Regions from separate parts of the Synechococcus sp. MU1651 genome, predicted to be linked through region 4. Evidence: predicted binding sites of a transcription regulator. Region 4 holds the regulator's gene; each other region holds the start of a gene.
The links. Region 4 encodes NtcA, which controls nitrogen genes in cyanobacteria. Its sites were predicted from a motif close to GTANCNNNNGNTAC; they were not measured.
Positions count from the first base shown of each region.

Region 1: the regulator NtcA is predicted to act here: its motif matches at 5,430-5,443, upstream of NCN05_RS04605 (molybdenum cofactor guanylyltransferase).
Region 2: the regulator NtcA is predicted to act here: its motif matches at 3,022-3,035, upstream of NCN05_RS04545 (DUF4278 domain-containing protein).
Region 3: the regulator NtcA is predicted to act here: its motif matches at 2,970-2,983, upstream of NCN05_RS04580 (circularly permuted type 2 ATP-grasp protein).

Region 1 is NZ_JAKUHJ010000003.1:103,343-111,389, reverse strand. It holds gene NCN05_RS04630 (carbonic anhydrase) at 1-270, opposite strand, end outside; gene NCN05_RS04625 (hypothetical protein) at 323-634, opposite strand; gene NCN05_RS04620 (nitrate reductase associated protein) at 913-1,380, shown strand; gene NCN05_RS04615 (nitrate reductase) at 1,361-3,592, opposite strand; gene NCN05_RS04610 (NarK family nitrate/nitrite MFS transporter) at 3,675-5,216, opposite strand; gene NCN05_RS04605 (molybdenum cofactor guanylyltransferase) at 5,479-6,075, shown strand; gene NCN05_RS04600 (GTP 3',8-cyclase MoaA) at 6,072-7,115, shown strand; gene NCN05_RS04595 (redox protein) at 7,195-7,686, shown strand; gene NCN05_RS04590 (transglutaminase family protein) at 7,674-8,047, opposite strand, start outside.
Region 2 is NZ_JAKUHJ010000003.1:87,461-95,507, reverse strand. It holds gene asnB (asparagine synthase (glutamine-hydrolyzing)) at 1-333, shown strand, start outside; gene NCN05_RS04560 (Zn-dependent hydrolase) at 428-1,717, shown strand; gene NCN05_RS04555 (DUF1028 domain-containing protein) at 1,714-2,388, shown strand; gene NCN05_RS04550 (hypothetical protein) at 2,472-2,690, opposite strand; gene NCN05_RS04545 (DUF4278 domain-containing protein) at 2,771-2,938, opposite strand; gene NCN05_RS04540 (type 1 glutamine amidotransferase) at 3,130-3,870, opposite strand; gene ureC (urease subunit alpha) at 3,885-5,594, opposite strand; gene NCN05_RS04530 (urease subunit beta) at 5,598-5,918, opposite strand; gene NCN05_RS04525 (urease subunit gamma) at 5,929-6,231, opposite strand; gene NCN05_RS04520 (urease accessory protein UreD) at 6,250-7,185, opposite strand; gene ureE (urease accessory protein UreE) at 7,291-7,743, shown strand; gene NCN05_RS04510 (urease accessory protein UreF) at 7,740-8,047, shown strand, end outside.
Region 3 is NZ_JAKUHJ010000003.1:96,783-103,236, reverse strand. It holds gene NCN05_RS04590 (transglutaminase family protein) at 1-420, opposite strand, end outside; gene NCN05_RS04585 (alpha-E domain-containing protein) at 393-1,388, opposite strand; gene NCN05_RS04580 (circularly permuted type 2 ATP-grasp protein) at 1,382-2,857, opposite strand; gene NCN05_RS04575 (sodium:solute symporter family protein) at 3,175-4,605, shown strand; gene NCN05_RS12505 (hypothetical protein) at 4,623-4,751, shown strand; gene NCN05_RS04570 (aspartate/ornithine carbamoyltransferase family protein) at 4,913-6,028, shown strand; gene asnB (asparagine synthase (glutamine-hydrolyzing)) at 6,038-6,454, shown strand, end outside.
Region 4 is NZ_JAKUHJ010000012.1:31,359-39,405, reverse strand. It holds gene psbN (photosystem II reaction center protein PsbN) at 1-43, opposite strand, end outside; gene psbH (photosystem II reaction center phosphoprotein PsbH) at 128-328, shown strand; gene NCN05_RS09495 (TatA/E family twin arginine-targeting protein translocase) at 338-568, shown strand; gene pth (aminoacyl-tRNA hydrolase) at 583-1,200, shown strand; gene NCN05_RS09485 (DUF3146 family protein) at 1,200-1,457, shown strand; gene NCN05_RS09480 (RuvC family protein) at 1,435-1,881, opposite strand; gene NCN05_RS09475 (DUF3084 family protein) at 1,878-3,029, opposite strand; gene ntcA (global nitrogen regulator NtcA) at 3,057-3,773, opposite strand; gene rph (ribonuclease PH) at 3,832-4,575, opposite strand; gene NCN05_RS09460 (cob(I)yrinic acid a,c-diamide adenosyltransferase) at 4,721-5,320, shown strand; gene dcd (dCTP deaminase) at 5,320-5,913, shown strand; gene thyX (FAD-dependent thymidylate synthase) at 5,924-6,646, opposite strand; gene NCN05_RS09445 (thioredoxin domain-containing protein) at 6,691-7,266, opposite strand; gene NCN05_RS09440 (hypothetical protein) at 7,330-7,833, shown strand; partial or broken gene NCN05_RS09435 (lytic transglycosylase domain-containing protein) at 7,921-8,047, opposite strand, start outside.

The sequences.
Region 1 (8,047 bases), on a different contig from region 4:
GGTGGCCCAGGGATGTTGGCTGGTGGCCAACGCCCTGGGGGAGTTGAAGCAGCGCGGGTCGGGATCCGCCGTTCGGGGCGTCGTTCCGTTGTTTTGCTCGGCCAGGCGCCAGGCCTCGGCAAACCGGCGGTTCCCCGCCATCAGAGCCTCGAGTGGATCATTCGGGATGCAGAACCCCTCCTCTGCTGCCTCAACGGGGCGCGCTTGCATCAGGGCGGCCAAGGCCAGGCCGCCCGTTCGCTGGAGGAAGTGACGGCGCTGAATCCCCATGCCGGCACCTTATGCGGGCCGGCTGGTGGGCTGTGCCACGTGGGCAGTGCGATCAGCGCTCGCCGAAGGGAGCCCAGAGGGTGGCTTCGGAGCCCACAACAGGCTCAACGGCGGGCTGGATGGCGGCAGTGGGTTGGGCTGTTGCGCCTGCGGTGGCACTGGCGATGTCGCGCTCGGCCAAGGGAGCCCAGAGAGCGGCAGGACCGGCAATCACCGGCTCCACGCCAGCTGCACCGGCCTGAACGGAAGCCGTCTGGCTGCGCACCAGTTGCACGGCGAGGGAACCCACGATGAAGGCACCCAGGAAACCGGCGGCCAGGGTGATGGGGCTGCGGCCGGAAGCGGACGAGATGCTGCTGGTCACGGCAGAAACTCTTTGAACAGAGCTTCAGTATGGAAAAAATTGGTGTGAACGACTACTAAACGGGTTAAATTGTGTAGCGGAATTAACAGTTTCTATGGGATCAAAGCCCTGCATGGGCTGCTGTTGGAGTGCTTCAGCCGTGACCCATCCATGGGACATTCCCAGCAGCATTCCGAGGGAGAGGGCGAAGCGCACAGACCAACATTTGTATCGAGGTAAACATCTCTGTTTCCATGGACTTCCGTTGTCATCATTGACACCGATCAAGGCTTTGGTTGATGTCCAGCCGCCGTAATTCCGCCAGCCATTGCTTTGCCTTTGAACAGGACTTCATCGGCAACTGGCGCTGCATCCCTCTGTGTGTGCGACGCAAATTGGATCTGTGTGGGGTGAAGTTGAAGCTCAACCACTGGCTTGAACTTTCCCAGGAGCAACGTCAAGCCCTGGTGGATTGGCCGGATGGGGCTGATGCTCTCGAGCAGCTTCGCCAACACCTGCGCGATTGCACGCGTTCCATGGCCGATGGCATGGCCAAGGATCTGCCACCGGTGAGTGGTGCCCCCTGGCAACAGCAGGCGGAGCTGCCCGCTGTGGTGCAGGAGGCGGCCATAGTGCGGGGTGTGGTGCTGACCCTGGAGCAGTGGATCCAGCTCAGCGAGCTGGATCGCTTTGCCTTGTGCAAGTTGGTTCGGCCTGGGCACGACCACCACAACCTTGAGGCAGCCTTCAGCGAAGTGCTGGTGTGAGCAGCCGGCGCAGGGCCTCCAATCGTCCTTTCTGCTGTTCAACGGGCTTCACCGCCGAGACGGCGGGAGCCACGATCACTGCGCAGGCCTTGAGTTCAGGCTGCTTCGACACCGGGCAGGCCTCGTCGTGCATGAGGGTGTTGGCTTCGCAGGCTTTCTCCTGGGCGAATCCCCAGTGCATCGGCAGGAAGACCGATCCACGCCGGATCCGATCGGTGACTTTCACTGTGGCGGTGAGGTGACCGCGGCGTGAGCTGATCGCCGCAAGTTCGCCGTTGCGCAGTTTCAACTCCTGCGCGTCAACGGGGTGAATCTCCAGCAGCGGCTCGGGATGCTGTTTCATCAGCCGTTCCACCTTGCCGGTGCGGGTCATCGTGTGCCACTGCCCCAGGTAGCGGCCCACTGTGAGCACCAGCGGATAGGTGTCGCAGGGGGGTTCCGCCAGTCCCAGCGGTTGATCGGTGCTGAAGCGGGCGCGTTTGTTGGGGGTGGCGAACAGATGGTTTTCGTAGAGGCGTTTGGCTTCTGTGGTGGGGCTGCTGCCGCTGGGATAGGGCCATTGCTGCGGTCCTTCGTCTTCCAGCAGCTCATGGCTGAGGCCGCTCACATCGCAAAGCCTGCCCTGGGTGAGAGCCGTGAATTCGGCGTAAACCTCAGCCGCTGATTCGAAGTCGAACTGCTCGCTGTAGCCCAGGCGCCGGCCCACCTCGGCAAACACCTCCCAGTCGGGACGGCTCTCGCCGAAGCGGCGCCGGTAGGCCGGGCAGTAAGTGACCCGCCGTTCGGAATTCGTCATGGCGCCGGCCTTCTCGCTCCACTGGGCTGCGGGCAACAGAAGATGGGCGTAGTGGGACGTTTCCGAGTCGGCGTAGGCCTCGCTCACCACCACCAGCGGGCACTTGTGCATGGCAGCTTTGACCCGGTCGAGATCCGGGAGGCTCACCAGGGGGTTGGTGGCGGCCACCCACCACAGATCCAGCGCCTCCTGTTCCATGGCTTCGATCTGCTGCCAGGCCGCCAATCCGGGCTTGGCGTTGATTCGTCCTGCCGGCAGCTTCCAGGCCTGTTCCACTTCGGCGCGGTGTTCGGCGTTGGCCACCAGGCGGTAGCCCGGCAGCAGGTGGGCTAGGCCTCCGGCTTCGCGTCCGCCCATGGCGTTGGGTTGGCCGGTGAGGGAAAACGGGCCCGCTCCTTGCTTGCCGATCTGGCCGGTGAGCAGATGCAGATTGATCAACCCCTGCACCACGGCCGTTCCTTCACGGCGTTGGTTCACTCCCATCGACCAGAGGCTGAGCACCTTCTCGCGCCGGTGGAACAGAGCCGCCACTTCCCGCAGGCGTTTTTCGGGGATGTTGCAGAACAGGGCCACCCGCCTTGGGGTCCATCGGGCGGCGACGTCAAAAAAGGCGTCGTAATTCTCGGTGTGGTCGTCGATGAAGGCCGGATCCTGGCCGTTTTCGCGCAGCACCAGGTGGGCAATGCCGTGCAGCAGGGCCAGGTCGCTGCCCGGTGCAATCGGAAGGTGGAGATCGGCGGCCTTGGCGGTGTCGGTGCGGCGTGGATCCACCACCACGATCTTCACGCTGCCGGGGTTTTTGCGTTTCCGCTTCAGCAGCCGCTGGAACAGCACCGGGTGGCATTCGGCCGTGTTGGTGCCGATCAGAAACGCCACTGTGCAGTGGTCGAGGTCTTCATAGCTGCAGGGGGGACCATCGGAGCCCAGGCTGCGGGTGTAGCCCGCCACCGCTGAGCTCATGCACAGCCGCGAGTTGGCGTCGAAATTGTTGGTGCCCAGGGCGCCTTTGAGCAGCTTCTGGGCGAGGTAGTAATCCTCGGTGTGGAACTGACCGGAGCCATACATGGCAATGCCATCGGCGTTGCCGCGCCGGGCCACGCTCGCCTGGATCTGGCCGGTGATTTTGTTGAGGGCGTCGTCCCAGCTGATCGGCGCGAAGTCGTCCTCAAGGGTTGGGCGGAACAGGGGTTGGCGCAGGCGGCCTGGGGCCAGGGTTTCGCCGACGGTGGCGCCCTTGATGCAGACCTGGCCAAGGCTGGAGGGGTGTTCGCGGTCGCCGCGGGCGGTCCACATCGGGTTGCCCTCGGCATCCCTTTTCACGGCCTCACCCTTCACGGCAGGAGGCAAAAGCTCCAAGCCACAACCCACGCCGCAGTAGGGGCACTGGCTGCGCACGCTGCGGGGTGAGTTGGTCATGCAGGAACCAAAAAAAGAACAAAACCCGGAGCCGAAGCTCCGGGTCGTTATGCAGCGACAGGGTGCTGCGGAGGGAGATGGATCAGGCGGTTTCGCCTTCGTGCAGGTCTGCGAAGGACCCCTTGGGCTCCTTTAGGAAGAAGAAGCAGAAGAAGGCCACGATCAGACCGGCCACGCCCAGGATCTGGAAGAAGGCACTGTTGGAAGCCGCGATCACCTCGGGGGTGGGTTCGCCGCCGCCGCCCATCCACATCGGCAGGAGGCTGAAGATGGTCAGGTAGGTCACAGCACCAACGTTGCCGTAGGCACCCACCAGGCCGGCCACCTGACCGGTGACGCGACGCTTGACCAGGGGCACCAGCGCGAAGGTGGCGCCTTCACCGGACTGCACGAAGAAGGAGGCGAGCATGGTGATCACCACGGCAACGGCAATGCCGGTGGTGCCGGTGAAGGTGCCGGGCTTGATCATGCTCATCACCAGGTAGCCCACGCCGAGACCGGCAGTGAGGAAGCCCATGGTGTTCTTGCGGCTGCCGACGCGGTCGGAGATCAGACCACCAGCAGGGCGGGCGACCAGGTTCACGAAAGCGAAGCAGGACGCCAGGATTCCGGCGGTGGCCTTCGGCAGATCGAAGGTGGTTTCAAAGAAGGTGGGCAGCATCGAAACCACGGCCAGTTCGGAGCCGAAGTTCACGATGTAGGTGAGCTCGAGGATCGCCACCTGGCGGAACTCATAGCGATCTTCCTTGGGATAAACCTTGTTGCCGAGGATCAGGTCGCGGTTGGTGCGGATGATTCCCCAGGTCTGGAAGGCAAACCAGACTGCGACGGCGCCGAGGGCCAGCGGATAGGTGCTTGCGGTGAGGAAGCCCACCTTGGACAGGCGCCAGCAGAGCACGCAGAGGATGGCTGCGAAGGGCACGTTCATGCCCAGAAGACCCCAGAAGTCGCGCATCGAGGTGACTTCCAGACCTGCGGTTTTCGCAGGGCGCTGATACGTCTTGCCGGGGGGGGTGTCGGTGACGTTGAAGAAGTAGAAGCAGCCGTAGACGGCCGAGACGATGCCGGTCAGAGCGATGGCACCGCGCCAGTTCAGAACAGCACCAGTGGGCAGTTCGAAGCCGCCGGAGAAGGAGAGGAAGCCAGCGAGGGCCACCATGGAGAGGGCGGAGAAGGCGGAGCCGAAGTTGCCCCAGCCGCCATAGATGCCTTCAGCCAGGCCGATTTCCTTGGGCGGGAACCACTCGGCCACCATGCGTATGCCGATCACGAAGCCGGCGCCAACGATGGAGAGCAGCAGACGGGCCACCACCAGCTGGTTGAAGTCCTGAGCGGACGCAAACAGCAGGCAGGGAATCGCCGAGAACACCAGGATCGAGGAGTAGGTGATCCGGGGTCCGAATTTGTCCAGCAGCATGCCGATCAGCACGCGCGCCGGAATGGTGAGGGCCACGTTGCAGATGGCCACTGTGCGGATCTGACCAACGGTCAGACCCAGGTCCGCTTTCACGGTGGTGGCTAGAGGGGCCAGGTTGAACCAGACCACGAAGGTCAGGAAGAAGGCGATCCAGGTCAGGTGAAGGGTTCGGTACCTGCCCTGGAACGACCAAAGGTCGCCAAGCATTGAGGAGAAGAGAAGGAACCTCGGGCTTCAAAAGGAAAGGTGCCCGGGGATGGCAAAACGGTCGAAAAGAGAATCCGTTTAACTCGCGCAGTTAATCAATTCGCCGACCCCTTGTTTGGTTGGATTGGTTACCGATTTGTGTTTTTGTGTTTCCGGGCAAACATCAATGGGGCTGATTGATCGGATCAGGTGATCTTGTGCCGCAGCGGTTTGGTAGCGGTTGCGACTTTTGTGGGTTGTTGGACTTTGCTGGTGCAGATTGTTGGTCGACGATGTGAATCAAGGCTTGCGGGTTTGTGTGCTCAGTGGCGGAAGCAGCCGTCGCATGGGGCGTGACAAGGCCCTCTTGCCGCACCCCTCCGGTGGTGTCTGGCTCACGGCCCTGGTCGACCAGCTGTTGCCGCTCGGTCATCCGTTGCAGGTGTTGAGTCGTCATCCCGTGCACGCAGAGCTGCTGGCCCACCGGCCCGGATGTTCCGTGCTGCTGGAACCCCCTCCCTGGAATGGCCCCCTGCAGGCGCTGGCCAGGCTGTTGCCGTCTCAGCCTGGAGAGGCCTTGTTGGTGCTGCCGGTGGACATGCCGCGTTTGCGCACGGCCGTTGTCCAGCAGCTGATCGCAGCCTGGAATCGTGCCCCGGAGCAAGCAGCGGTGGCCCATGACGGGCAACGGCTGCAGCCGTTGCTGGCGGTGATCCCCTCCGGTTCTCCCTTCCGCTCCTGCCTTGATCAGCAACTGCAACGCGGAGAGTTGCGCTGGATGGACTGGTTGACCTGCGTTCCCCATCAGGCGGTGCGCTTGCCTGCGGAGGCGTTGGTGAATGCCAACTGCCCTGCAGATCTGGCAGCGTTGGAGGGATGAGCACGTCGCTGCCGCTTGCAGACCGCCTCAACCGGCCCATCGGGGTGCTGCGGTTGTCGCTCACGGCCCGTTGCAATCTCGCCTGTCCGTACTGCTGTCCGGATGTGGAGGAGCCCCCTGGCCTGCTCACCCTTGAGCAGCAGATTCGCGTGATTCGTGTGGCCACGCGCCTGGGGGCACAAACGTTGCGGCTCACCGGTGGAGAGCCGTTGTTGAGCCGGCGTTTGTTGCCTTTGCTGGAGGCGGTGGCGCAGGCCCGGCGGGATCGTTCGGATCCGATGGCCGGTTTGCATGCTGTAGCGCTCACCAGCAATGGGGTGCTGTTGTCGGAACCGATGGCGCGGGCGTTGCGTGCCGCAGGGCTGGATCGCATCACCATCAGCCTGGATGCGGCGGAAGGGGAAGCAGCGGCGCGCATGGCTGGCCTCCAGGGTGGTGCCGTGGCTGGGGAACGCCTGGTGCGCCAGGTGCAGGACGGCATCGCGGCGGCCTGCGCCGCTGGCTTTGACCCCTCACGCGGTGGGCTCAAGCTCAATGCCGTGATCCAACGGGGGATCAATGACGATCAGCTGGTGCCTTTGGCCGCTTTGGCCCGGCAGCAGGGGATGGAGCTGCGTTTGATCGAATACATGGATGTGGGCAACCGCAACCAGTGGACGCTGGACCAGGTGCTGCCGGCGGCGCAGATGGTGGAGCACATTCATGCCCGTTGGCCCCTGGAGCCTTTGGGTCGACCGCGGGGTGGCACGGCCCGGCGTTGGCGCTACGGCGATGGCGCTGGATCCATCGGTGTGATCGCCTCCATCAGTGAGCCGTTCTGCGGGGATTGCAACCGCTTGCGTGTCACCGCCGATGGGCAGGCGTTCACCTGCCTGTTTTCTGCTGAAGGCACCGATCTCAAACCCGCGCTCGCGTCGGAGCTTCAGCTTGAGCAGGCCATGCGCCAGCTCTGGCAGCGGCGTCAAGACCGCTACAGCGAGGAGCGTGATCCAGGCGCCGCTGCGTCAACCCATGCGGAAATGGCGTATCTGGGGGGCTGAACCGTCGTGATCGTCACCGTTTTTGCGTGATGCCCTCGGTACAACGGGGCAGCTGAAGGATCCCTCAGGATCCATCGACATGTTTGAACTGCTGGCCTACGAGCGCTTCCGCGACACCCCTTCGGTTCGTTTTTTCGACGTAACCGTGGACACCTCGAATGCGCGCGACCTGGTGATTCACAGCGGCCCGGCGGTGTCGCCCCCCAACGACCCGCAGAGCGGAGCCTGGCAGTTCTATCTGCATCCTCATCAGGAAGACAATCTGCTCGCGGCCAGTGGCGGCAGAACCTTCTTCCTGGTGAACCTGGCCTGGGAACAGCCGTTCCACATCGTTCGGCTCGAGAGCGGTGGTGACATCCTTCGCATCCCTCCTGGCACATTCCACCGTTCGATCTCCGATCCCGATGGTTCCGTCGTTCTGAACCAGGCGGTTCGTGAGGAGGGCGCGTCTCTGGTGCGGGAATTCCGCGTCTACAACAGCGCCGAGATCCCGGCCTTGATGGCAGCCACCCACAGCTCGGCGCCGAAGCCCCAGTTGCACGGGGTGGAACCGTTGCTTCAGGCGGCCTGAACCAGGTTGTGTGAAGGGGTTTCCGTTGCGGAGGCGTCCTCGCTGATCTGAATCAGCCAGTTCAGTTCACTGTTTGTTCCTGGGGGCCCGCTGAAGCTGCCGCTCACGGCTGCGGTGAGTTCTGGCTTGGAGGAGGTGGCCAGCACCACATAGCGCTCGTTGACTTCCATCCCGGCACTGGGGTCAAAGCCCCGCCAGCCCGCTCCCGGCAGGTAAACCTCCGCCCAGGCATGCAGGTCGTACTCCTTCGGGGGAGGTTGCTGCAGTTGATAGCCGCTCACAAATCGGGCCGGAAGACCCACCACGCGGCAGCAGGCCACCATCAGCATGGCCAGATCACGGCAGGAGCCGATCCGTTCGC
Region 2 (8,047 bases), on a different contig from region 4:
GTGTTGTACCGGCGTGAGAAGTTCGCCTTCATGGCACCGCCAGCCCACACGGAGCCTGAGAAGTGGGAGCAGATGAAGCAGCTCGCCGACGATTACCTCAGTGATGAGGCGATCGATGCCGCTGGTTTGTTGAGCAAAGCCGGTGTGCGTGCCTTGTTTGCCCGTCACGAGGACCCGGCCACCACCGATGCTGAGCGTGTGCAGATGGATGCGGTGATCAATCACCTGCTGGGAGTGCAGATGCTGCACCGCATGTTTGTGGCGGAAGACGTGCCAGCTCTGGCCCGCCGGGAGGCGGACCGCCTGGGCTGGCGGGTGCTGATGCCCGTTTGAATTCTTTGATCAGGGTTAAATCGTTGCGCTAGCTACAGGCCGATCGGTCCTTTCAGGTGAAGGTACTGGTTCCTTTGAACTGAAGGTCACGGCATTGCCCACGCTCATCTCGGCTTCTCCGACCACCCCTGCATCGCGGGTCGAGCCAGTCAAGATTGCGGCGCGACCAAACCGTGATCGTTTGGTTGCAACGATTGAGCAGCTGGCCAGTATTGGTGCCAAGCCCGATGGGAGCGTCTGTCGACGCGGGTTCTCGCCGGAGGATGTGCAGGGCCGTGAGTTGCTGGCCCACTGGATGAAGCAGCTCGGCATGCAGGTGCGTGTTGATGCCGCTGGCAACTTGATCGGACGTCTGGAAGGCCTGGATCCCCACCGCCCCGCGTTGGTGACCGGGTCGCACCTCGACACGGTTCCAACCGGTGGACGTTTTGATGGGGCCCTGGGGGTGTTGGCCGGTCTGGAAGCCTGCCGCGCTCTTCAAGACCAGGGCCTGCGCCTGCGGCACGGCATCGAGTTGATCGCCTTTGCCGACGAGGAGTCGACCATGGTGGGCTGCAAGGGCTTGGCGGGCACGGCCTCCGACGACCCGGAGAGTTATGCCACCAGCAATGGTCAGCCGATTCAGGACAACCTGGCGCGCATCGGCGGCCATTGGCCCTCCCTGGCCTCGGCGCGACGCTCCGATGAGGCCTATGCCGCTTTCCTGGAGTTGCATGTTGAGCAAGGCGGTGTTCTCGAGCAACGCGGCGATGCCATCGGTGTTGTTGAGGGAGTTGTTGGTCAGCGTCGATTCAGCATCAATGTGAAGGGCCAGGCCAACCACGCCGGCACCACACCAATGGGGTTGCGGCAGGACGCTCTCGTGGCGGCTTCGCGGATTGTTCTTGCCGTTGAGGCCATGGCCTCCCGTCATCCCGGAGATCCTGTGGCGACGGTGGGCCGACTGGAGGTTTGGCCCAATGCCGCCAACGTTGTTCCTGGTGCTGTCGCCCTGACGGTTGACCTTAGGGATGTGGATCCGGCCGTTCTCGATCAATTGGTGGAGGAGTTGATGCAGCAGGTGGAGAACATCGGTGCTGAAACGGGCTGTCCGATCGCGGTGGACCCCCAGTTCAGTGTTGATCCCACCCCTGCTGATGCTGTGGTGATGGCCACGATCGCGGAGGCCGCGGCCGATCTCGGCTTGTCTCACAGCCATCTCCCCAGTCGCGCCAGCCACGACGCGCAGGAGGTTGGCCGCCGTTGGCCGATGGGCATGATTTTTGTGCCCAGCCGGGGCGGCCTGAGTCATTCCGCTGCAGAGTTCACCAGTGACGAGCAGTGCTGGGCGGGGACCGCGGTGCTGCTGGAAACGTTGCTGCGGCTCGACCGTCAGCTGCCGTGACTTTTTCGATCCTGGCCCGGGACCCCAGCAACGGTCGCTTTGGTGTTGCTGTGGCCACTTTTCATCTGGCCGTTGGATCCACCGTGCCTCACATCCGCGCCGGGGTTGGTGCCGTCGCCACCCAGGCTCACACCAATCCGTATCTGGGGATTTGTGGCCTTGAGCGCCTGGAGCAGAGTTCGGATGCCGAGAGCGTTCTCACCAGCCTTCTTGCGGATGATCAGCACCGTGACCGGCGTCAGTTTCACCTGATCGATCTTGACGGTCGTACGGCCTGTTGGACGGGGCAGGATTGCGGCCCTTGGGCAGGGCATCGCCATCAGCGTGATCTTTCTGTTGCCGGCAATTGCTTGGTGGATGAGGGCGTGCTGGCAGCCATGGAGCAGGCCTTTCTCACCAGCGACCCCAGCTTGAAACTGGGCCGCCGCCTGATGCTGGCTCTGCTGGCCGGGGAAGCGGCCGGCGGTGACCATCGTTCTCCCTTCTGCACGTCAGCGGCGGTGCAGGTGAGCGGCGAAGCGGCTTTCCCTCTGTTGGATCTGCGCGTTGATTTTCACGAGCGCGCCGTGGAGCAGTTGATGGAGGTGTATGAGCGCAGTCAGGCCCTCTGGGCCCAGGAGTGGAGGGATGAACTGTCTGAGTTGCCGATGCTCAACCGTTTGGTGGCTTGAGCATTCACCATCGGTCACGCCACTAAAAAAGCCCTGCAACACAGCCGTGTGCAGGGCTTTCAGGGAATTCATTTCCGGAGTGTTCAGCTGGGGACGGATGCCTCCCACTCCACGTTCAGGCCGGCCTGACGTGCATCAGTGATCAAGTCATCGATGCAGTCCATGCCAAAGGCAGCCTGCCCAGACAGTAGGGCATCCCATTCCTGAGACGGAAAGTGGGTCTGCAGCCAGAACACGCCGTGCACGCTGGAGGGATTCACCTGCACGAGGCCTTGGTCGAGGCGAGAAGCGATGAGATCCAACGTCGTTGCTGAAGCTGGGTCTATTACGCCTCAGTTCTCGGAACTGGAATGTTCGAGTTGCTACGGATTGAGAAGTTGGCCTAGCGCGTGTAGGCCACGCCGCGGTAAACGAGCTGCACCGGAGTGCGGTGGTTGTTGATCTGGCGGGCTTGGTACACGTTGCGGCGGTAAACGAGCTGCACCCCGGGCTTGCCCTGAGTGGCGTTGTTTTGCTGGTACTGATGCCCGCGATAGAGAAGGGTGGTCATTGGATGGTCCTCGAAGCAAGCTCAGGTCCCCGTTCCATGGCCTGAGGCGAAGTGCGCTTCGCGCGATGCGAAGTGAACGATCGGTAGCTGTTGCTACAGAAATATTGAAACTCTTGCAGATCCCGCGGTGGTGTTCAGGTTGATACCTCTTCAGAAAAGTTTTTGGTTTTGTTTATTTTTGTGCGTAGGAATTAGTGGGTTTGGCTGATCTCAATCAGTTGATCGAGCACAGCATTGAAGAAGTTTCGGCCTTGTTCCTGAAGCGTGGTGCCCAGCCTGCGCCAGTCCCGGATCAGGCGATCGGGCCCTTCAGCTCCAAGGGCGCTCACCACGTAGTCGTGGTCATTGGCGACCCAGCGCTCAAGCGCATCACCGTCGATCTCGAGGTGGCATTGCAGGCCAATGGCGTGGGCTCCGATCCGAAACACCTGTTCGGCGCAATGCAGTGAAGAACCCAGCAGGGTTGCATCAGTCGGGAGGTGGATGCGATCACCATGCCAATGCAGCACCAGGCTGCTGCTTGGTTGCCCCTTGAGCAGGGCCTCGTTACTTGGGTCCGCGACCCAGTGAATCGCGCTGAGCCCCAGTTCCTTCAGCTGCTGCGGCGGTGCTCCCACCTGCAGCGGTTGCACGCTGCCCCCTGCAGCCACAGCCAGGAGCTGTGCCCCGAGGCAGATGCCTAGCACCGGTCGGCGTTGCTGGTGCCAGGCCCTTAACCAGTCCAGTTCCTGCAGCAACCAGTCCATGCCCGGTTGGTCGCGATCGTTCACGCTCATCGGACCACCGAGCACAAGGGCGATGCTGTTGGCACACGCCCTGGGGTCCGGCAGTGGGTCGCCCCGGTCAGGCCGCAGGATCTCGAGTGTCAGGCCCCGCTGCCGCGCCAGCTCTCCCACCAGTGCGGCGTCTTCGTGGTCCACGTGTTGGACCACCAGCAGCGTGGGGCTCAAAGCAGCAGGTAGCGCTGGGCGAGGGGCAGCACCTCGGCGGGCTCGCAGGTGAGCAGTTCACCGTCGGCGAACACCTCATAGGTCTGCGGGTCCACGCTCACCTTGGGCAGCGCTGAATTCAGCTTGAGGGCGCTCTTGCCCACGCTGCGGGTGTCCTTCACCGCCATGCAGGTGCGCTCCAGCCCCAGCTGACGTTGGATGTCGGCATCCATGGCCGCTTCGCTCACGAAGGTGAGACAACTGGGAGCAAGCGCCTTGCCGAAGGCGCCGAACATCGGCCGGCCGTGCACCGGGCCTGGGGTGGGAATCGAGGCGTTGGCGTCGCCCATCTGGGCCCAGACGATCGAACCGCCTTTCACCACCAGTTCCGGGCGAATGCCGAAGAAGCCCGGCTTCCAAAGAACTAAATCGGCGAGCTTGCCGGTTTCGATCGACCCCACTTCGCTGCTGATGCCGTGGGCCAACGCTGGGTTGATCGTCACCTTGGCGATGTAACGCTTCAGCCGGTGGTTGTCGTTGCGTGCGGAGTCTTCTGGCAATGCACCACGCTGCACCTTCATCTTGTGGGCGGTCTGGAAGGTGCGGGTGATCACCTCCCCCACGCGGCCCATGGCCTGGGAGTCGCTGGCAATGATTGAGAAGGCGCCCAGGTCGTGAAGGATGTCTTCGGCGGCGATCGTTTCGCGCCGGATCCGTGATTCGGCGAAGGCCACGTCCTCAGGGATTTTCGGATCGAGGTGGTGGCACACCATCAGCATGTCGAGGTGTTCCTCGAGCGTGTTGCGGGTGTAGGGCCGGGTGGGGTTGGTGCTGCTGGGCAGCACGTTGGCCTCGCCGCAGATCTTGATGATGTCCGGGGCATGGCCACCTCCGGCGCCTTCGGTGTGGAAGGTGTGAATCGTGCGTCCCTTGATGGCGGCGATCGTGTCTTCCACGAAGCCGGCTTCGTTCAAAGTGTCGGTGTGGATGCACACCTGCACATCCATCCGATCGGCCACCGACAGGCAGGCATCGATGGTGGCGGGGGTGGTGCCCCAGTCTTCGTGCAGCTTCAGGCCGCAGGCGCCGGCGCGCACCTGTTCTTCCAGGGCTTCCGGGGTGCTGGCATTGCCTTTGCCGAAGAAGCCGAGGTTCACCGGCAGGCCTTCAGCGGCCTGGAGCATCCGCCCGATGTGGAAGGCGCCGGGGGTGCAGGTGGTGGCGTTGGTGCCTGTGGCTGGGCCGGTGCCGCCGCCCATCAGGGTGGTGACGCCGCTGGCCAGGGCCGTTTCGATCTGCTGGGGGCAGATGAAGTGGATGTGGGTGTCGATGCCACCGGCCGTGAGGATGTGTCCTTCCCCGGCGATGGCTTCGGTGCCGGGGCCCACCACGATCGTCACCCCTTCCTGGGTGTCGGGGTTGCCGGCTTTGCCGATCCCGACGATGCGGCCGTCCTTGAGGCCGACATCGGCTTTGACGATGCCCCACCAGTCGAGGATCAGGGCATTGGTGATCACCGTGTCGACGGCGCCCTCGGCGCGAGGGGTCTGGGACTGGCCCATGCCGTCGCGGATCACCTTGCCTCCGCCGAACTTCACCTCATCGCCGTAGACGGTGTAGTCCTTCTCGACTTCAAGGATCAGATCGGTGTCGGCCAGGCGAACCCGGTCGCCGGTGGTGGGTCCGTAGGTCTGGGCGTAGGCCTGGCGGGAGATGCGGTAGGGCATGGGTCAGGCGTCGAGAGGTCCGTTGATCTGGCCGTTGAAGCCGATGACGCGTCGCGCACCGGCGAAGGGAATCAGGTTCACGTCGCGGCTGTCGCCAGGTTCGAAGCGGATGGCGGTGCCGGCGGGGATGTCGAGCCGTTGACCGCGGGCTGCGGCCCGGTCGAACTGCAGGGCGGCATTGGCTTCGGCGAAATGGAAATGGGAGCCCACCTGCACCGGCCGATCGCCACTGTTGGAGACACTCACCGTGGTGACGGGACGGCCTGCATTCAGTTCCAGTTCACCCGGTTCTGGGAGCAGTTCGCCTGGAATGAGAGGTGCCATGGGTTCTGCCTCAGCGAATCGGGTCGTGCAGGGTGACGAGCTTGGTGCCATCGGGGAAGACGGCCTCGATCTGCACCTCATGGACAAGCTCGGGCACGCCTTCCATCACCTGGTCCTGACGCAGCCAGGTGGTGCCTTCCTGCATCAGCTCTGCCACGCTCTTGCCGTCACGGGCGCCTTCCAGCACCAGAAAACTGAGCCAGGCCACCGCTTCGGGGTGGTTGAGCTTCAGGCCACGGTTCAAGCGCCGCTCAGCAAGCAGTGCCGCGGTCACGATCAGGAGCTTGTCCTTTTCCTGGGGACTGAGATGCATGGCGAAGCTCGGTCTTCTTCAGTGTGTCTCCGCTGCAGCCTCGAAAGCGTTCACAGTGGACGTTTGTCGGCGCAGAGGCTGTTCCTGCAGGGGCCAGACCCTGGGGATGCGAGGCCGTGCCAGCCCCCGGATCGTTCGCGTTCGCTCCCAGATCCGGCTGAACCAGAAGCGGGCATCACGGCTCGACTCACCGGAATAGCGAGCAATCAGGCCCTGATTCAGGGCGCCGCAGCGCATTTTGCCCGTCAGGCCTTCGCGGTCGGCCCGCGCTCCCTCCAGCAGTGCTGCTGTTGTTTCGGCACCCATGGCCATCGGTGCGGCCCAAACCAGTGTTCCGAACACCGGTTCGCCTCCCAGTCCATGCGGGCTGTCCAGGCTGGCGCCGCCGAGCTCCACCCGATCCGCCAGCTCCCAGGTTGGGCTGTTGCCTCCGAGGCGCTGAATGGTGAGGCTCGAGCGCCACCGTCCCTGCTGCAGGGTTTCGCCGGCGGCGGTTCGGCCCAGGCGCACAATCTCTGCACTTAGAAAGGAGGCGTCCTGGGGCAGGGTCACCGTAAGCTGCTGCTCGAACAGGGCATCGGCGTACAGCACCAGTTCCTGCGGTAGCCATTCGAAGTCACTGCCGCTGGCCAGTGAGCAGCGCACCTGTTGATGGGCAAAGCAGCCCTCGGGTTGCAGGCGGCTACGGCCGATCGACCCGTAAACCTTCTGCGCCGCCACGCTGGTGATCAGGCCCCGGCTGTTGGTCTCAAGCTTGAAGTCCAGGCTGAGTTGATCGCCGCCCACCAGGCCTCCGGCGGTGTGCAGCACCGGCAGCTCGCAGCGTCCGTCTTCACCGCGTTCACTGCGAAGCAGCTTGAACGGAGCCGTGCAGCCCGCCTGGTGTTTGGTGCTGCCGTTGGTGGCATGAAACTGCAGCTCGCAGCGGCCGTGCCAGGGATCGAGACGTTGCATGGCCTCACGCTCCGCTGCCACCGGCTTCAACTCTGTAGCAATGCACACCAAAGCGCTGCTGATTGATCGGCACGCTTTCGTTGTGGAACTGGACAGGAGCTGCTGGTGACGGATGCGGTGGTCGTGCTCGAGCAGCGCCTGCAGAACAGCAGTGCCACGGCCACCCTGCAGTTGCCGTTAACGGCCGAAGAGCGCACGGTGCTGCGGGGCCGTCGAACCACCTCCTGCGGTCGTCCGGTGCTGCTGCAGTTGCCCCGCGAGGGTTCTCTCCAGCCCGGTGATCTGCTGGGGGATCAGTCCGGGTCGACCGTTGTGGAGGTGGCGGCAGCGCCGGAGGCGTTGCTGCGGGTGCAGGGATCGCATCCCCTGGAGCTGTTGCAGGCGGCTTATCACCTGGGCAATCGCCATGTCGCCCTGGAGCTGCATGAGCAGGAGCTGTTGCTGCCGGAGGATTCCGTTCTCGCCACGATGCTGGAAGGGCGTGGCTTGACGGTGAGCCGATGTCTGCAGCCGTTTGCCCCTGAAGGCGGTGCCTACGGAGGTCATCAGCACGGATGACTTCGCTTGCGTTGCTGCAACTGGTCAGCCCGGCCCTGCCCGTGGGTGCCTTCAGCTATTCAGAGGGGCTGGAGGTGTTGATTCAGGCCGGCTCCATCGCCGATGAGCAGGCCATCCAGGCTTGGTTGGAGGCTGAACTGCAACGGGGCGCGGTGCGGCTGGAGGCCGCGGCATTGAGGCCTCTGGCGGAGGCCCTTGTGGGTTGGTCCACCCAGGCCGATGCGGCGGCCAAGGGGCGCCTGATCGATCTGGATGGTTGGCTGTTGGCCACCCGCGAGGCCGCGGAGCTGCGAGCCCAGCAGCG
Region 3 (6,454 bases), on a different contig from region 4:
GTTGCTGCCCATCAGGGCTTCCTGGGTGAGGTCGATGGCCGAGGGTTCGTGCTGGCCGTTGGGCAACCAGCCCTCTAGGGCTCCCTGCAGATCGCTGTTGAGCTGGCCCCGTGGGTAGGGCAGAGGTGGTTCCAGTCCGTTGAAGCAGCTCTCCAGTGGGGGTGCTGGGCGGGTCTCCACCAGGCTGCGGGCCTCAAAGATCAGTTCGTCAGTGCTGCCGAGAAAGCGGAGCCGTTGGATTTCATCGCCGCTGGCGGCCACCAGTTCCCGACTTTGCTCCGGTTCCGGCAGCACGTTGAGTTGGTGCTCCAGCAGGGTCTGAAACCCCTGCCCTCGAGGCCTCAGACAAAGGCGATGTTCTCCGAGGAACACCGGGGCGTCATACCGATACGTCAGGCGGTGAACGATGAGAGCACGCATGCGGGATCGGTGGGGGTGGAATGGAGGTCGGCGCTGGTGAAGTAGCGGGTCTGAATCAGGTTGTGGAGTTGGTTGAGGTCCTGCTGAAGCTGGTCAATGGCTTCATGCAGACCGGCTTCGATCAGGTTGTCGATCCGCACATAGCTCCAGCGGGCCAGGAGTTGTCCGCGCAAGCAGTCGAGGTCATCCGGGGTGTATTGGTTTGGCTGCTGCTGAATCTGTTGCAACGTGTCGCTGATGCCCTGCAGGCAGTACCTCACCGAGCGAGGAAAGATGGGGTCCAGCAGCAAAAAGCGGGCCACGGAGGCAGGGCTGATCGCGTGCTGCATGCTCTGCCGGTACATCTGATAAGCCCCCGCTGTGCGCAGCAGGGTGATCCATTGCAGTTCATCCAGCACGCCGCCCACCTCCTCAGGGGAGGGCAGCAGCAGGAAGTATTTGACGTCGAGGATGCGGGAGGTTTTATCGGCCCGTTCGATTAGACGTCCCAGCTGACTAAACAGCCAACTCAGATCACGGCTCAAAGTGGTGTCGGTGATCCCGTACACGAGCTGGCAGCCGCGGCGGATGATCCGCAGTTGCTCCTGCACCGGTTCCCGCCAGATGTCTTCGTCGTCCTGCAGGCTCCAGTGCAGATCATTGATCTGCTCCCACATCTCCGTGGTGATCACATCCCTGATCTGCCGTGCGTTTTCCCGCGCCATCGCAATGCAACTCACGATGCTGTTGGGATTGCTGCGGTCCAGCAGCAGGAAGCGCACCACTTGTTTGGGCGTGGCACCGGGGTAGGCCGTATCGAAGCGGTGGCGATCCCCCGTCACCTCCACCAGCGGCAGCCACGGTTCGGCGCTGCCCGGAGGACAGTCCAATGCCATCGCTTCACTCACTTCCAGAAAGCGCGAGATGTTTTCGGCGCGTTCTAGATAGCGGTTGATCCAGTAGAGCGAATCGGCAACGCGGCTCAGCACGGCACAGCCTCCTGGGCTTGCGGTGCTGCCATCGTTTGATCGTCGACGATCCAGGTGTCCTTGCAGCCGCCCCCCTGGGACGAATTCACCACCAGCGAGCCCCGCTTGAGGGCCACGCGCGTCAGCCCCCCTGGACTCACCCAGCTGCTTGCGCCGCGCAGCACATAGGGGCGCAGATCCACGTGGCAGGGGTAGAGCTCTCCGTCACTGAGGGACGGCACTGTGGAGAGTTGCAGCGTGGGCTGCGCGATGAAGTTGCGGGGATTCGCACGGATCTTCGTGTCGAAGTCCGCCAGCTCCGATCGGCTGGCCTGGGGGCCGATCAGCATTCCGTAGCCCCCAGCTTCCGCCACCGACTTCACCACCAGTTGCTCTAGGTGTTCGAGCACATAGCGCTGATCGTCTGGCCGGGCACAGAGGTAGGTGGGAACGTTCTCGATGATCGGCTCCTCATCGAGGTAGTAGCGGATCATCGCCGGCACGTGGGCATAGATCAGCTTGTCGTCGGCGATGCCGGTGCCAGGGGCGTTGGCGATGGCGACCCGTCCTTGCCGTAGCACTTCGATCAGGCCCGGCACCCCCAGCATCGAGTCCTTACGGAACACAGTGGGGTCAAGAAAATCATCGTCGATGCGGCGGTAGATCACATCCACGGGTTCCAGGCCATTGGTGCTGCGCATCCACACCCGTCCGCCTTCGCACACCAGATCGCGCCCCTCAACCAGGTGAATGCCCATTTCTTGGGCCAGGTAGCTGTGTTCGAAATAGGCGCTGTTGAACACCCCGGGCGTCAGGATCGCCACGCGGGGGGTGTCACTCCAGGGCGCCAGGTCTTGAAGGGTGCGCAGCAGATGGGAGGGATAGTCGTCGATCGGTTGAACGGCACGTCCTTCGAACAGGCCAGAGAACAACCGTTTCATCACCCGACGGTTCTCGAGGAAGTAGGCCACCCCTGAAGGACAGCGCAGGTTGTCTTCCAGCACCCGCCAGGTGCCCTTGCCGTCGCGGATCAGGTCGAGCCCGGAGATGTGGCACCAGCGGTTGAGGGGCAGGCTGATGCCCTGCATCTGAGGTCGCCAACCGGAGGAACTTTCCACGTCTTCCCGTGGGATCACACCGTCGTTGAGGATCTGCTGGGGGCCATAGATGTCAGCGAGGAAGCAGTCGATGGCTTCCAGGCGTTGCAGCAGTCCCCGCTCCAGGGTCATCCAGTCGCTGCGGCCGATCAGCCGGGGCAAGGGATCGAAGGGGAGGATTCGTTCGCTGCCTTTGAGCCCGGAATCGTTGAGGCGGAAGGTGGCGCCGAGGCGACGCAGCAGCTGGCTGGCTGAGGCATGGCTGCGGTTGAGCTCAGGCAATCCCATCTGCCCCAGTGATGCCAGTAGTGGGGCCAGATCGGCGCGTGGTGTGGCCGTTTCACCGCAGAAATATTCGTCGAATCCGACCGTCGGTTTGTAGTCGGTGAACATCCTGATCGCACAAGCGAGGCGTATCCAAGGCGTCGCCCCAACCCCCTTCGGGTGGTGGTTGCTACACATTCCGCAATTTCAGGCGACCAGGCGCTGGTCACCTGTTGTTTGGGTATCCGTAGGCACCTGAATCGAGGCCATGGGGCCAAGGGCAGGGTGCCTCCTTTGCTTATCTGTTTCTGGAGTTCAAACGCTCTTCGCCTTGGATGAATTGCTCTGGGCGCGTCTGATCTTTGCCCTTGGTGCCGTTGTGACTGCGGCGACGGTGGTGATGATTCTGCGCGGACACTTGTATTGGAACCGCAGGGGGTCGACGGATGCCCGCTGACTCGGTTCCCTTCCTTCAGCCCGGGATCGCCTGGGCGTTGGTGGTGCTGTTCTCTGTTCTCTGGGTGGCGCTGGGGATTGCCTGGGGCCGGCGCGGTCAAGGCAATGCTGATGACTACATGCTGGCGGGGCGCAACATCGGGCTTGCCCTGAGCACGGCCACGTTGATGGCCTCCTGGGTCACCGGCAACACCACCCTGCTCGCCCCTGAATTCGGCTACAAAACCGGCCTCTGGGGCATGTTCAGCTATGCCCTGGCCGGGCTTGGCCTGATTCTGTTCGCCCCCCTGGCCTCGCGGATCAAGCAGTTGATGCCCAACGGGCGCACCAGCGGCGACTTCATTCGCCTGCGCTACGGGCGTCTGGCCTGGTGGGTGTTCATGGTGATCACCGCGATCTACACCCTGGGCTTTCTGATGACCCAGGCGATGGGTGCTGGCCTGCTGCTGCAGGCGCTTTCAGGCTTTGATTACCACGTGGGAATGGTGGTGGTGATCGGTGTCGCCACCGTCTACACCCTGTTCGGCGGGATGCGGGCCGTGATCGGCACCGATTTCATCCAGTCGCTGTTGATCATGGTCCTGCTGGCGGTGGTGGCGGTGCTCGCCTTCCGTCAATTCCCGATGCCTGAGGTGCATGCCTCTTTGGTGGCCCGGCATCCCGATCGGCTTGATTTGCTGCTGCCGGCGGGCTTGTTGATTGCCTGGAATTCCGCCCTCTTTTCGATGGGCGAGGTCTTTCACAACAACATCTGGTGGTCCCGGGTTTTCGCCAGTCGGCGCTCGGTGGTGATGACCTCCTTCGTGTTGGGTGGAATCGCCTGGATGAGTGTGCCGATGGTGACGGGCTCCATTGGCCTGGTGGCCCTGGCCCGTGAGTTGCCCCTCGAGCAGGTGAACATGGTGTTCCCCGTGATGGCAGCCGATCTGCTCGGGGCCGGCGGCGCGGCCTTGGTGTTTGTGGTGGTGTTTGCCTCACTCACCTCCACCCTCGATTCCTTGTTGGCATCCACCGCCGATCTGTTGGCGGAGGATGTGTACTTCCGCCTGTTGCAACCTCAGGCCAGCGACCTGCAGCTCAAGCAGGCGGCGCGGCTCATGGTGGTGGGACTGGCCGTCGTCACCCTGGCGTTGTCCTGGCCACGGCTGGATTCGCTTGCGTCGGTGCTGTTTTTCACCGGTGCCCTGGTGGCATCCACGGTCTGGCCGGTGGCCTGCGGTTTGTACTGGCGTACAGCCAACCGTACGGCTGCCATTGCGGCCATGCTCGCCGGCAGCGTTGTGGGCCTGCTCGCCTATGTGCTGATCGCGCCTTACTGCGCTGCTGTGTTTTCGGCGGCCGTGTCGGCGATTGTGATGCTGATGGGCAGTCGGTTCTGGCCGGAACGCTTCGACTTCACCTTGTTGCAGGAGGAGGGATGATCCAAACGCTTCCTTTGATGGCCGGCCTTGTTGGTCTGTCCGGCTTTCAGTTTTTGCTGGTGGCCAGTCAGTTCGCCCTGGTGCTGTCGGTGCTCGTGTTGCTGCTGATTTGGTGGGTGGAGTGGCGCAATGGCCGGGTTTGGTGATGTCTCCTTTAGCCGTCCACCCCAGCACAATCCTTTCCGGATCTTTGCTTAAGAAGCTGCTTCTTCGTGGACGAAGCAGTGTGGTTGTTGTTACCGGTGAAAGATGTAGTTCCTGGCTTTAGCACTCGGTTTGGCAAACAGAGTGTTGATCCGATCCCGCTATGGCACAGGCCAAAACAGCAGTTGTGGACGCGTCTTCGGTTCAGATTCGGTTTGAGCCGATGGGGCCCGATGTCTACGGGCAGAACCAACCCCAGGAGCTGCTGGCTGCCATTGCTGAAGACGTTGAGCCTTTGAAGGATTTGGTGGATCAGCACGTGGTGTCGATCCAACCGTTTCGCCCCGAGGTTTTGTTGCAGGTGTTTCGGCTGGCGGCGAAATTTGAGAGCAATCCAGATCGCTATTGCCGTCACAACACGCCGCTCACCGGCAAGATTCTGATCAACGCGTTTTACGAACCGAGCACGCGCACGCGGCTGTCTTTTGACAGTGCTTGGCACCGACTCGGCGGTACTTCCATCAACATCACCGACAGGGCCACCACAGGGATCGCCAAGGGCGAGTCTCTCGAAGATGTCGCCCATATGTTCAACAACTACGGCGATTGTGTGGTGCTTCGGGACAGCGATCCCGGTGCCGTTTACGCGATGACGTCCACCCTTCGGATCCCGATCATCAACGCTGGAAATGGGATCGATGAGCATCCCACCCAGGCGATGGCCGATCTGTACACGATCTTCAAGTGGCGCCCCAAGCTCGCTGAAGCTGAAGTGGCACCCGCTGATCGGATTCGCATTGGGATTGTCGGAATCCCTTCGCGGATGCGAACGGTTCGCTCCCTGTTGAGGATCCTGGCCAAATTCCCGCAGACCGTGGACGAGGTGGTGGTGATTCACGCCCCCGAGTTGGAGCCGGATCAGCCGCTGTTCGACCCAGGACAGTTGGAGGAGCTTGAAGCTTGTGGCATGAAGGTGCGCTCCAGCACGGATCTTCAGGCTGAAGTGCCCGACTTGGATGTCGTTTACATCAATGCCATTGCCTGGGTCGGCGACTCCTATGAAGTACACGGCGGAGGATTCCGCCTCACCTGCGACATGCCGTTCAAACCGGAAGCGATCGTGCTCCATCCCTTGGCGCGGGGAGCGGAACTCAGCACCTGCCTGGATGACACGCCCCACAACTGGTATTTCAGCCAGGCCAGGGGAGCCGTGTTCCTGCGGATGGCCCTGCTCACCTGCATGGTGGATCGGGCCGAACGCGTGATGGATGTGATCTGAGGCGGGCTGATGTGCGGAATCGGAGGTGTTTTCAACGCAGACCGTCAACAGACGGTGGACCGCCAGCTGCTGGTCAACATGGCGGCGATTCAGGCCCATCGCGGGCCCGATGGCTTCGGCGTTGAGGTGCTCGATCAGGCCGGCGTCGGCTTCTGCCATGCCCGCCTTTCGATCATTGACCTGAATGAGTCACGGGCCCGGCAGCCCTTCCTCACCGATGACGGTGAGGTGCTGATGGCTCATAACGGTGAGTTCTACGACTTCCAGCGGATCAGGGCTGACCTCACCGCCCAGGGTGTGCGCTTCAGCAGCAAGAGCGATTCCGAGATCCTGCTGCGGCTGTATCAACGCCAGGGCTTGGACGCGACGCTGCCCCTGTTGCGCGGTGAGTTCGCTTTCGCCTTGTTTGATCGGTCCGAAGACTGC
Region 4 (8,047 bases):
GTACGCCAATGGCGACGGACAGGGCTGGGGACGACGTTTCCATCACATCTCTCGACAGGATCAACCCCGAACCGGAGTCGGCCCCTACAGTATCGAGACTTCAAACCACCCGAGACCCAGCGTCGCCATGGCACAACGCACCCGTCTGGGAGACCTTCTCCGCCCACTGAACTCCGAGTACGGCAAGGTGGTTCCCGGCTGGGGCACCACTCCTGTGATGGGCATCTTCATGGTGCTGTTCCTGGTGTTTCTGCTGGTGATTCTTCAGCTGTACAACAAGTCCCTCATCCTCGAGGGCATCAACGTGAACTGGAACGGTCTCGGCTGATCTGCACCCATGAACATCTTCGGCGTCGGTCTCCCCGAAATGGCGGTTATCGGCGCCGTTGCCTTGTTGGTTTTCGGGCCGAAACGCCTGCCTGAGCTTGGTCGGACTCTTGGTAAAACCCTGAAGGGCTTCCAATCCGCGTCCAAGGAATTCGAACGCGAGATCAACAAAGCCATGGCTGAACCGGAAGTGTCCGGTGAGGCTGCGAAGCCGGTTGAAGAACTTCCCCCCAGCGACTGAGTCGTTCCAGCGGTATGACCACTGATCTCAAGCTGGTGGTGGGTCTGGGAAATCCGGGTGCGAAATACGCCGGCACCCGTCACAACATCGGGTTCATGGCCCTCGAGCTTTTGGGTGAGCGCTCTGGGTTCAGTTTTCGTCAGCAAGCCAAGTTGCACGGTCTTGCAGCTGATACAGGGGTTGGTGAGCAGCGGCTGCGCTTGCTGATGCCTCAGACCTACATGAATGACAGCGGTCGTGCCATTCGTGCGGCTCTCGATTGGTTCGGCCTGGAGCCTCACCAATTGCTGGTGCTGGTGGACGATATGGATCTTCCGCTGGGTCGTTTGCGGTTGCGGGCCCAGGGCAGTGCCGGCGGGCACAACGGTTTGCGCAGCACTATTCAGCATCTCGGGACCCAGGCGTTCCCCAGGCTGCGGATTGGCATTGGTGCGCCGGCTGAGAACCCTGCCGAACGCCGCGCCCGAACGGTTTCCCATGTTCTTGGTCCGTTCAGCAAGGTGGAGCAACCCTGTGTTGGCGCAGTTCTCGATGCTGTTCTGGATGGGATTCAACGTCTTCAGCGCCAGAGCTTTGAGCGCGCTGGAACCTGGATCAACGGGTTCCGCTATGACCTGGAGTCGGTCGACTGATGCCGGCACTTCCGGCGACAACGGCCCATTTGCGGGTGCTCCGTCAGTGTTTTCAAGCCAAGTGCGTGGAGGGTGAAGTTTCTGCTGGAGGGTTTGAGTGGCAGTTTTCCTGGGCCTTTGATCGCGGTGAACTGATGGTGGAGCCATCCCTGGGACGTGCCCTGATCGAGGATGCCTTGCGGAGGTTTCTGGTGCGTTCTGATTACAGGCTGGAGCCGGGGGGTGATTACACCTTCATGGTCCGGGCCAGGTTCTGAGCGAGAAGGTGGGAGCAGGCTCAGGCCATTTCAGGCGGCATTGCAGGTGCTCCTCAAGCATCACCAAAGCTGCAACAGCATCCAGATCCACCGGTGGAATGCGCAGTCCTGCCGGCAGCATCCGTCGCCAACCTCGAGCCGGCCACAGCGCCCAGTAACGCTGTCTCGCCCTCAGGGTTGTTCCCTGCTCCGGAACCACAGTGAGATGGCCCAGCCGTTCCAGTCGCTGGATCCAGGCTCGGCTTCCCGTGCCATCGCCGATCAGGATGCGGTCGAGAGTTTGGTCTTGATTCCATCGCTCCAGCCAGGGTTCGACGGCCTCCGGGGCCAGCACATGCCCTTCGCGCACGAGGCCGAGCTGAAGATCGGCCAGCACAAGACCACATTTGCAGCGGCCTGGATCGAGGACGGCCACCCGTTTCATGGGGAGGCCTGAATGGTGACCACGACAGGATCGGCACTTTCACTGACCTCTGCGGAAATCACTTTCAAGACCACGCTTTGGCTGGGTCCTTCCATCAGGGTCTGGACCAGTTGGGAGAGGGCTGATCCATCGAACTGAAGGCCTTCGGTCAGAGATCCCCGCCGCTGCACTTCGGCATAGGCCGAGGCCAGGAGAAGGTTCAGCCGTGTGCGAATGCCCTCTGAGGTGCGTTCATCCGGTTGCAGTGTGGTGGTGGCCAGTACATCTCCGCGTTGGGTCACCGGCCGGTTGGGACGCACCTCGGGGAAGGCGTACACCGCCGTTTCACCCCGCAGCACATTGGTGGCGGAGCGCAGCGAGATCACCCAGGTCTCCGGTTTGCGGATGATGCTTTGCAGGCGTTCCACATCGCTGCGCGGAACGCGGATCAACTGGCGTTCGGGTGCTTCGCCGGGCCGCACTTTCCCGTAGGCGTTGAGATTGGCCTCCTGCAACAGCCTGTCGACAGCCTGTTTGGCCTGGCTTGGAGCATCGAGTCGAACCGTTGCTCTTGCCAAGGTCTGTCCGCTGCTGATCACCACCGATCCACGCCGCAAGGCGACCAGATTGCGTTCCAGTTGTTTGAGTTCCTGCTCACCGGCACGGATGCGGCTGCGAACGCTGTTGAGTTCGGCTTCCGTGCGCTGGATGTCCGCATCGCGGGAGGCGATGTCCTGGCTGAGACGTTCACGTTCGGCTTCGAGTTGGGCCAGCTCCTTCTGCAGAGGAGCCAGTTGGAGGCGCAGGGTGTTGGCCCGTTGCTGCGATTGCTCGAGCTCAATGGCGATCCGTTTGGTTTCCGTTTGGGTCTTGTCCCGTTCCCGCTCGGCTGCCTCCAGCTGTTGACGGCTGTCCTGGAGTTTCTCCTGCAGGGCATCCAGTTCAAACAGGCCGACCCGCAACTGCCGGCTCACCAGAAGCATCAGGCCAAGTGAGAGTGCGCTGATCAGGCTGCCGGTCAACACCGTGATCAAAACGGCGGTGCGCCGTGGGCGCATGCTGAACAAACTCAGTCGCGCTTTGCCGACGCGGCTGCCCAAGCGGTCGCCCAGGGTCGACAGCACGCCCCCGAGCACCAACAGAACCAGTATCAGTGCCCAGCCGCTCATGGCTGCACAAGTTGGGCGATGGCAGGCCTAGCTGAAGCGTTTGGCCAGCGCGATCGGATCCAGAACCGTGATTTTCTTGCGGTCAATCTGAACCAGACCGGATTGACGCAAGTCTCCCAGCAGACGCGTGATTGTGACGCGTGTTGAGCCAATTGCTTCAGCGATGGCTTGATGGGACAGGCGCAGGTCGATGGTGATGCCCAGCTCATCTGCCACGCCGAAGTCCCTGCAAAGCACCAGCAGGAAGCTCACCAGTCGGGAGGACATGTCCCGATGGGTGAGGGTTTCAATCATCGTCTCGGTCTGCAGAATCCGGCTGGAGAGACCCTGAAGCAAGCGCAGGCCAACGCTGGTGTCTGCTTCGATGGCGGTCTTCACGGAGGTCGCTGGTGCCGTCACCATTTCGACCCGGGTGAAGGCCACAGCGTGATAGAAGCGGTCGGACCGTTGACCTGTCAGCAGCGACAGCACCCCGAAGAGGCTGTTCTCGCGGAGCAGGGCCACGGTGATTTCTTCTCCCGATTCGTAGACGCGGGACAGACGAACGGCTCCCCGGCGGATCAGATACACCCGTTCTGCGGGATCTCCGGGGAAAAAGATGGTCTTGTTGCGATCCACCAGTTCACTGCTGGCGCCATCGAGATCCCGGATGATCTCCAGCAGAGAACGGTTGGCGGGCTCTGCGCTGGGAGCTGGAGCCACCATCTGTGGGGCGTATCGGCTGAAACCTCGGCTACTGGTCATGACAACCCCCTGGTGTGGCGAAGTTACGGAGCCGGCGGTGGCCGGCATGTAGCGGTTATTACGTAACGCTGCTGTGCTCGTTGAAGGCCTGGCGTTGCGCCTGCATCAGGGATCTCAATCCCGGCTCTGCTAGATCCAGCAGCTCATTGAGTTGCCTGCGACTGAAGGGCGCACCCTCTGCAGTTCCCTGTATTTCCAGCAGGCGGCCATCGCCGGACTGCACAATGTTCAGGTCCACCTCGGCTCGGCTGTCTTCGCTGTAGTCCAGATCCAGCAAGGCCTGGCCATCCACCAAGCCCACGGAGACGGCCGCTACCTGATCGATCAGGGGCGATTGCTCTAGGACTCCCTGGTCCACCAGTGATCGGCAGGCTTGGTCCAGGGCGAGCCAAGCCCCGGTGATCGAGGCCGTCCGGGTGCCGGCGTCCGCTTGGATCACGTCGCAGTCGATCAGCAAGGTGCGCTCCCCTAAGCGCTCCATGTCGATCACGGCGCGCAGGCTTCGGCCGATCAGTCGCTGAATTTCCTGGGTGCGACCCGAGAGTTTCATCAGCTCCCGTGATTGCCGCTGTGGGGTTGATCCGGGCAGCAACCGGTATTCGGCGCTGAGCCATCCCAATCCTTCTCCCTTGCGCCAGCGGGGAACCTTGTCCTCTAAGCAAACGCTGCAGAGAACAGCGGTTCGGCCGGTATGAACCACAAGGGAGCTCAAGGCAAACCCCATGGGATTCCAGGTCACCGAGAACGGTCGCAACTGCTGCGGGCGACGGCCATCAGTGCGTTGCTCAGGGGATTGGCTCATCGGTGGTGTGCAGTTCGTCAAGCCTCGCAGGCGGTTGGTTCTCGCCCTGTCCAAACACCATGGGTGGTGTCGATCCCCTTGTGGAATGTGATCTCGCCGCTACATTCAAGGTCTTGCCGGGGTCGCCCGGACAGATGCTTTCGTGATGACCACAAGCCTCGCCGACCCCCAATCCTTCCAAAATTCCCTGGATCGGGATCAGCAGGCCTTGCAACGGGCGGGCCTGAGGCCCTTGCCTGCCGTTTCTGATCCGCCACCCCTACATCTGGTGGCTCCCGAAGGGCAGCTGCAAGTGCATACGGCGCCTTATCGAGGCAGTTTCGCCAGTGTTCTCAGCCAGGCCATGCGAGCTGCCGGCTTGGGCAGTCGTGTTCTGATCAGTCAGTTCCTCAAAGGGGGCGTGCAGCAGGGACCGGCCGGCCGGGTGCAGCTCTGCGGAGGCCTCGTCTGGCTGCGGCCGGAAGTGCCACTCTGCCTCTCTTCGCCGGGGCATCCCGGTGGTGCGGAGGCGGTGGCTGAGGTTTGGTCCATCTGCCGTCAGCATCTGATCCAGGGAGATCTCGACCAGCTGGTGTTGGATGAACTCGGCCTTGCCGTGGCCTTCGGATACCTGGATGAAGCGGACGTGATTGCAGCGCTTGAGCAGCGGCCCGCTTCGATGGATGTGATCATCACTGGACCTGCAATCCCCGCCGGTGTGGTGGAGATGGCAGATCAAGTCACGGAGTTGCGCCGAGGTTTCTGATGCTCAAGTGCGATCGCTGGATCACTGAACAGGCCGGGCAGGGAATGATCGAGCCATTCCAGAGCGGTTTGGTCCGTCACCTGGAGCCGGAGCAGAAGCTGCGGCCAGTGCTGAGTTTTGGTTGCTCCTCCTACGGCTACGACCTACGCCTTTCTCCCCAGGAATTTCTGATCTTCCGGCATGTTCCAGGCACGGTGATGAACCCCAAGCGGTTCAACCCGGCCAACCTGGAACCCACTCCCCTGCATGAGGATGAAGACGGGCGATATTTCATTCTCCCGGCCCATTCCTATGGCCTGGGTGTGGCCTTGGAGAAGTTGCGGGTTCCCCCCAACATCACCGTGATCTGCTTGGGCAAGAGCACCTATGCCCGCCTTGGAATCATCGTGAACACCACCCCGGCAGAAGCGAGCTGGGAGGGTCACCTCACCCTTGAGTTCAGCAACAGTTCCGGTGCTGACTGCCGCATCTATGCCGATGAGGGCATCTGTCAGCTGCTGTTTTTTGAGGGTGATCCCTGCTCGACCACCTACAGCGATCGACAAGGCAAATACCAGCATCAACCGGAACGGGTGACGCTGGCCAAGGTCTAGTTCTCTCTGATTAGGGGGCCAAACGCGCCCGGTGCAGCCTGCTTTTTTCGTACCAGGCTGCAAATTCAGGGGCCCACTCCACCATGTGGGGCCACATCAGATCACAGAGCTGGCGGATCTCCAGCTGGGCATCGAGCTTGGCCCGCAGGTCCATGAAGTGCAGGAAAGCCCGCAGGCTGAAGCTCACCACAAAATGCTGGCGGTAGTCGAAGGGAAGGATGCCGCGGGCGTGCTCCTCGGCGAAGCCCGCCCTGAGCAGATCCCTGTAGCGCTCGGCGGCGCTCCGGCAGAGATCAAGATCCTGTTGGCGTAGTGCTTCGGTGTAGGCGTATTTCTTGCCCTGCCGATCGCTGTACTCGCCGATGGGCCGCAGATAGAACACCTCTTCCAGGTCGAGGGCTCCATCCGCTGCACGGCAGATGCGTTCACCGGTGTAACGCATCGACTGCACATCGAAGCTCACCCCAACCCGGTGGGTGCGGGCCTGCTGCATCACCGAGTGCGGGAACCAGCCCACGTTCAGCACGATCTGCGCATGCTCCATCGGGCCGTAGTGGCCGCGCTCTCCAGACAGCAGGCGTTTCACACAGATCTCTCCAGCCCGCTGCTCATCGGGCCAGTTGGCACGATCTCCGGCCACGAATCCTTCGCTGTAGTCCTGATGCATGGCGGCGTACACGCATTGCTGCGGGTTCGGCGTAGCTGCAATCAGATCGACCCGAAAGCGGTCCATGGGAGCGTCAGAGTGACGAGTTGTGGTGATCATGGCGAGGCGTGTCAACCATGGCTGCGGGGCCCCGCGTTGGCTGGGCTCGAGGCCCCTGCCATCGCGTTGTTCGCAGAGGGGGGCGTCAGCAGCTGGCTGATGTTGCCGACGCCAGGCAAGGCCGGCAACGGCTGATTTTCAAGCAGTGCTGTGGTGAGCAGCTGGAGTTCCTCAGCGCTGCGCAAGCCGAGGGATCGCCCCTTGGCTTCCCCCTCAGCGTTGAAGAGGTTCAACTGGGGAATGCCATTGACGTCGTAGCGATCAACCAGATCTTGCCAACGGGGGTTGTCGACGTTGACGAGAACAACATCGAGTCGATCGCGCGATTGCTTCTCCAAAGCCAGCATCGAAGGTGCCATCTCTCTGCAGACCTGGCACCAATCGGCGTAGAACTCGATCAGCGTTGGGCGTCCGTTGGTTAACGCTGTTTGTGGGTCGAGGGATCGTCTCGCCAGCTGCTCCATCGGACTTTCGCTCTGAATGCCACCGCGTAGGACAACCAGGCCCATGGCCAGAGCTACCGCAATCAGCACCAGCACCCATCGCTGCGCTGTGCCCAGGGGCGAAGACTCCGGGGTGCCTGTCATCGCACGTCAACCACAGCGATCACTCTGGCAGCTCCTTCGAAAGGCCGCCGCTACCTTGACGCCATGCCAATTCTGCGACTGCTGAGCCTTCCGGTTCGGGCGCCGTTGCTGACGGTGCTGTTTCTCGTTGCGGTTGTGCTCGGCAACCATTGGCAGATTGTTCAGCCCTCCTTCACGTCTCTCTATGGCGTGAGTGCGGCCTGGTTCTGGTGTCTCGTGCTGCTGCAGACGCAGGTGGTTGTCGTCTTCTGCACCATGCCCGATCTGCTGTTGCGCCAGGTGTCGTTGCTGATGGCGTCGAGCCGGGTGATGACGTTGGTGGTCACGCTGCTGGTGGTGATCACCGGTGGCATCTATCTGCTGAAGCTCAATGTGCTCACCGACGTGTTGATCCTGGCCTCAGCCGTGCTGTTGGCCAGGCTCGATCTCATCCGCATCGGTGTTCTGCCCGCCGCCGGGATCTGCCTGCTTCTGATGAGTTTGGTCGTGATCGCTGGCATCGTCGCCGGCACGCTTCTGCTCCATCCCAGCGCCAGTCTCGTTGCAGAACGATTGATTGCCGCCTAGGTAGCCGAGCAGATTGTCCAGCACTTTCTTGGTGTAGAAGCGTGTTTCCGGGTAGGGAATGCGTTCCACCCAGAGCGCATCGTCGTCTTGATCCGTGGGTTGTGCCCAAGAGGCCACAGCACCAGGCCCGGCGTTGTAGCTGGCAATGCTGCGAAATGGGTCGCTTTCCCATTGCTCCAGCAAGTGGTTGAGGTAGCGCGCGCCCAGTTCGAAG